Regions from separate parts of the Rathayibacter sp. KR2-224 genome, predicted to be linked through region 1. Evidence: predicted binding sites of a transcription regulator. Region 1 holds the regulator's gene; the other holds the start of a gene.

Region 1 (2,912 bases):
GTTGTCGAGGTGGGCTACACGCTCGGTTCGACGCTGGTGCGCGCGGCCAAGGTGGTCGTGGCGGTTCCGGAGTAGTAGACCGAACCTCAGCGTGTCCGCGCCACTTCGTGGCAATTGCGCCGGATTGTGTGGCGCAGTTGCGGCAACGTGGCGCGGACACGCGAGCGAAGACAACAGAATTGTGGAAGGAGGTGCCGGGTGGCAAGTCAGGACTGGTTCGACAAGGACTTCTACAAGGTGCTCGGCGTCTCCAAAGACGCCTCGCAGGCCGAGCTGAAGAAGGTGTATCGCAAGCTCGCCCGCCAGTACCACCCAGACTCCAACCCGGGTGACGCCCAGGCCGAGGCGAAGTTCAAGGAGATCAGCGAGGCGTACTCGGTGCTCTCCGACGAGGAGCAGCGCAAGGAGTACGACCAGATACGCGCCATGGGATCGGGCGCCCGGTTCACGGCGCCCGGCGGCGGCGCAGGGGCAGGCGGCTTCGAGGATGTCTTCGGCAGCATGTTCGGACAGGGCAACCGCGGGCAGTCCTACACGTTCCAGCAGGGCGAGTACGACGATCTGCTCGGCGGCCTGTTCGGCAGTGGCCGATTCGGCCAGACCAGCGGCGGCTTCCGGGGCTACGGCGGCCCGACCCGGGGACAGGATGTCTCGGCGTCCACCACGATCGACTTCCAGACCGCGGTCACCGGTGAGACGGTGCACCTGACCGTGGATGGCGAGACGGTGAAAGTGCGCATCCCGGCAGGTGTGAGCGACAAGCAGCGCATCCGCGTTCCGGGCAAGGGGCGCCCGTCGCCCGACGGCGGTGAGCGCGGAGACCTGTATCTCACGGTGACGGTGCGCAAGCATCCGGTGTTCGAACGCGACGGGGTGAACCTGCGCGTCAACGTGCCTGTCACTTTCGCCGAGGCGACGCTCGGCGCAACCATCGAGGTGCCGACCCTGAACGGCGAGATCGTGAGGCTCAAGGTGGCACCGGGTACCCCGAGCGGGCGCGTGCTTCGTGTGAAGGGCCGCGGCGTCGCCACGAAGAAGGCGACCGGCGACCTGCTCGCGGTGGTGCAGGTGGTGGTTCCTTCGCACCTGAGCAAGCAGAGCGAGGATGCCCTGAAGGCGTTCGAGGGCACCCTGCCGAACGAGAATCCGCGCGAAGAGTTGCTCGCGAAGGCAAGGGCCGCGGCGCGCTGATGCCGGCTCCGAGCCCGTGAAGGGGTAGAAGAGCTGGAGAGGGAGTTGCGTGATGATGGTCGAACTGGATGAGACGACGCCGGTCTTCGCGATCACCGCGGCCGCCGAGCTCGCCGGCATGCATCCGCAGACGCTGAGGCAGTACGACCGGCTCGGGCTTGTCAGCCCCCGGCGCACGGCGGGGCGGTCGCGACGCTACTCCATGCGAGACGTAGTGCAGCTGCGCGAGGTCGCCCGTCTCGGGTCGGAGGGCGTGAGCCTGGAAGGCATCCGCCGCGTGCTCGAGCTCGAAAACCAGGTGACTCATCTGAGCGAACGCGTGCGCGAACTCGAGGCGGCGCTCGCCGACGAGATGCTCAACCGCCCGGGGCGCCGGGTGTTCGCCGCCGGATCGGAGGGCGAGGTCGTCTCGCTGCGGGCAGGCACGCGCGTGCGGCGCAGCAACCAGGTCGTCGTGTGGCGGCCGCTCGATCGGTGACCGCGGTGACCGTAGCCATCCAGCGCGCCGAGAAGTTTGCCTCGTAGCCTCCCGCTCATGAAACCGATGCCCGCAGCCGCCACCGCCCTCGCGGCATGTGCGGCCGCCTTGGTGCTTGGCGGCATCGCGGTCGCCATCGCGGTGTTCGCGGCCGCCGGCGTGCACACGCAGCCGGTGGTTCCGGTTGCCAGCGGGAACGCGACCACGGTCGTCGCGATCGGAGACTCCATCATGGACGGCCATGGGCTCGAGCCCGGTCAGGCGTGGCCTGCAGTACTCGCCGGATACAACGGGTGGCATCTGGCGAACCTTGCCACCGACGGGGCAGGATTCGTCACGCACGGCGACGACGGATCGATCTTCGCCGACCAGGTCGCCGAAGCGGTCGAGTTCGACCCGTCCGTGGTCATCATCTCGGGCAGTAGCAACGACCTGGGCGTATCGGAATCCGATGTGCAGGAATCGATGATCGCCGCGATGCACACTCTTCGGCACGATCTCCCCAAGGCCAAGATCGTCGCCGTGAGCCCGGTGTGGAACGAGAACGAGCGGCCCGCGCAACTCGACGAGATCGATGACGACATGGAAGCGGCGGTGAAGTCGGTCGGCGGCGTCTACATCCAGATCGGTAAGCCCTTGCTCGGCAAGCCGGGCTACATGCAGTCCGACGACGTGCATCCGAATGTGGACGGCCAGCTGGTCATCGCCTCGGCGGTGGAGGAGCGGCTGGAGAAGCACCGGCTCGTCTAGGAGCGGATGCCTGCGGCGGCCGCACGGCGCGCGTCATAGGAACCGGATAGCCGAATCAATGGGCCCACTTCACTGCGATTCGTAACCTCACCGTTATGAACCTGAAGCGGATGATCGTTCCCGCGCTTGGGCTGGCGACCGTGGCGTTGACCGTCGGCGGCTACCTCTCGGCTGGCGCTCCGGCGGCTGCTGCACCAACCGGGCGCTCGACCGCGGTCGCGATCGGGGACTCGATCATGGACGGGCACGGGCTGCAGGCCGATGAGGCCTGGCCGGTGCTCATCGCCGAAGACAACGGCTGGTCGTTGACTAATCTGGCCGCCGACGGCGACGGATTCGCACGCGCGGGCGACGACGGCACCACATTCCTCGAGCAGGTGCGCGAAGCTATCGCGCTGCATCCGGGCGTCGTCGTGCTCTCGGCGAGCAGCAACGACCTCGGTGTTTCCGAGGCCGAGGTGAAGGTCGCCATGGTCGAGGCCGCCGAAGAACT
Region 2 (2,912 bases), 2.1 Mb from region 1:
GGTCAGGACAGCGACAACGAGGGTCTGGCAGTGCTGCCGAACGGCGACTTCGTCGTCAGCAGCGAGACGGAGCCATCCGTGCGCATCTTCGGGCGCGACGGCATCCAGAAGGCATCGCTGCCCGTGCCCGCCCGATTCGCCGTGACGGGAAGCACGCAGGCAGGAGAAGCAACCTCGAACGCGACGCTGGAGGGCCTGACGATCACCCCTGACGGCAAGACCATCGTGGCCGCCATGGAGGCTGCCCTCTCCGGTGATGTCTCGACCGACGGGGATGCCACGGCACACCGGCTCCTGGTGTACACGCAGGCCAAGAAGGGGGCCTGGACGCTGTCGAAGCAGGTGGAGTATCGCACCGAACCGGGCATGCGCATCCCCGAGGTCGCCGCAACCGGCAACGACTCGTTGGTGGTCGAGGAGGCCGCATGGTCCGCCGCCATCGGCAACTCGGTCAAGCTGTACGGCATCAAGGGACTGCACGGCGCCCACGATGTGACCTCCGTCACGAACCTCGGAGCCGCGTCTCCCGGGCTGGCGCTGCAGAAGACGCTCGTTGCCGACGTGGTGCAGTGCCCGACCCTTGGCGCGACAGCCAAGGAGGCGCAGGCCAACCCGCTGCTCGACAACTACGAGGGCATGGCGGTGACCTTCTCCACCGGCCACGCGGCAGGCATCTCGCTCATCAGCGATGACAATTTCAGCGCATCACAGACCACTCGGGTACTGAATCTGATCGCGAAGCTGCCCTAGCGGCCCGAGCACAGGACAAGGGGCGTCGGCATGTGCCGGCGCCCCTTCGTGTCGCCTGGATTCTCGATCCTGACGCGTCTTCCGCTTCGCCGGGAATATCCACCGGTGGTAAATGTTGAAGTTGATAACACTCGGCTCAAGTTCGAGTGAGACAGACGGATATAACCGGAACAACAGGAGATTCAGTGCCTGAGAACTTCATCCCCGGCGGTGCCGAGCCAGGCGACGAGGGAAGCTCGTTCGACGAGTTCCTCGCGCGTTACCTCGCCGGCGAGCGCGCCCGCGCGGCCCGCTCGATCGACATCAGCCGCTTCCTCAGCCGCCGCACCCAGGAGGTGCTGCAGCGAGCCGGACGGTTCGCGCTCGAGCACGGCCACAACGAGCTGGACGCGCTGCACATTCTGCGCGTCATGTCGGGCGAAGACCCGGCCGCCGAGGCAATGCGCCGCATCGGCGTCGATCCCGCCCGCATCGTTCGCGCGGCCGAGCAGCGCCTGCCGCAGACCGGTGAGGCGAACACCGACGCCCCGGCGCTCACGCCGTCCGCACAGCGCGCGCTGTTCCACGCGTACCAAGTCGCCCGCGCGTCGGGTTCGACCTACATCGATCCCGAGCACCTGTTCTACGCGCTCGTCATCGCCCAGGACTCCCCCGCCGGGCAGGTGCTGCAGTCGGCAGGCGTCACGCCAGACGCCCTTGCCGGCGCCATGCGTGAGGCTGCGACCATGGGGGCCGAGGCGGCGAGCGAAACGGATGCCGGTGAGCAGACATCCGAGACGCCCATGCTCGACCGCTTCGGCACCGACCTTACGCTCGCCGCTCACGAGGGCCGGCTCGACCCGGTGATCGGCCGCGTCGATGAGATCGAGCAGACCGTTGAGATCCTCTCCAGGCGCACCAAGAACAACCCTGTGCTGGTCGGAGAGGCCGGCGTCGGCAAGACCGCGATCGTCGAGGGCCTGGCCCAGGCGATCGTGGACGGAGTGGTTCCCGAGCAGCTGCGCGACAAGCGTGTCATCTCGCTCGACCTGCCAGGCATGCTCGCCGGAACCCGGTACCGTGGCGATTTCGAGGAGCGCCTCACCAAGCTGATGGACGAGATCTCGGCCAAGAAGGGCGAGCTCATCGTGTTCATCGATGAGGTGCACACCGTGATCGGCGCGGGTGGCGCCGGCGACGGCGGAATGGATGCCGCGAACATCCTGAAGCCGCGGCTCGCGAAGGGCGAGTTGCACCTGGTCGGTGCGACCACGCTCAAGGAGTACCGGCAGATCGAGAAGGACCCTGCGCTGGAGCGGCGCTTCCAGCCTGTGACCGTGGCAGAACCGTCGATCGACGACGCTGTGGCCATTCTCGCCGGCCTTCGGCATGCGTATGAAGAGCACCACGGAGTGACGTACACCGACGACGCCATCCGCGCCGCGGTCGAGTTGAGCGCGCGTTATGTCGCCGACCGCTACCTGCCCGACAAGGCCATCGACCTGATCGACCAGGCGGGCGCTCGGCTGCGTCTGCGACTGGGCAAGCAGGTGGACACGTCGGCGCTCATGCAGCGCCTTGCCGACCTGGAGGCGGAGAAGAACGCGGCGGTCTCGGCCGAGCGTTACGAGGAAGCCTCGCGGCTGCGCGATGAGATCACTGCGGTGGAGGCCAAACTGGCCGAGGCGGCGGCAGTGGGCGTGCGCAGCGGTGACGGCGAAGACGCACTGGTGGACGAGACGCAGATCGCCGACGTGATCTCGCGCGCGACGGGCATCCCCGTCACTCGCATCGGCGAGGCCGATCGCGAACGGTTGGCAAAGCTGGAGAGCGAGCTGCACCAGCGCGTGATCGGGCAGGATGACGCCGTGACTGCGGTGGCCAAGTCGGTGCGCCGCAATCGCACGGGCATGGGCGACGAGCACAGGCCGGTGGGCAGCTTCCTGTTCCTCGGTCCGACCGGCGTCGGAAAGACGGAGCTGGCGAAGGCACTCGCCGCGTCGCTGTTCGGGTCTGAGCGGTCGATGATCCGCTTCGACATGAGCGAGTTCGGTGAGCGGCACACGGCGGCTCGCCTGGTCGGAGCGCCTCCGGGATACGTCGGCTACGACGAGGCCGGCCAGCTGACCGAGCGCGTGCGCCGCAACCCCTACTCGGTGCTGCTGTTCGACGAGATCGAGAAG

What was found. The regulator HspR, encoded in region 1, represses chaperone genes until heat shock. The targets are predictions, from matches to a motif close to AAGTTGAGTCNNNNNGACTCAACTT.
Positions count from the first base shown of each region.
Region 2: a site for HspR is predicted at 869-893, ahead of ACO2Q7_RS00320 (ATP-dependent Clp protease ATP-binding subunit). Genes of this name have one in related genera too.

Region 1 covers NZ_JBMSEB010000001.1:2,168,271-2,171,182, reverse strand. The annotation lists gene ACO2Q7_RS09915 (nucleotide exchange factor GrpE) at 1-75, shown strand, start outside; gene ACO2Q7_RS09910 (DnaJ C-terminal domain-containing protein) at 199-1,191, shown strand; gene ACO2Q7_RS09905 (heat shock protein transcriptional repressor HspR) at 1,247-1,669, shown strand; gene ACO2Q7_RS09900 (SGNH/GDSL hydrolase family protein) at 1,727-2,419, shown strand; gene ACO2Q7_RS09895 (SGNH/GDSL hydrolase family protein) at 2,515-2,912, shown strand, end outside.
Region 2 covers NZ_JBMSEB010000001.1:61,688-64,599, reverse strand. The annotation lists gene ACO2Q7_RS00325 (esterase-like activity of phytase family protein) at 1-750, shown strand, start outside; gene ACO2Q7_RS00320 (ATP-dependent Clp protease ATP-binding subunit) at 936-2,912, shown strand, end outside.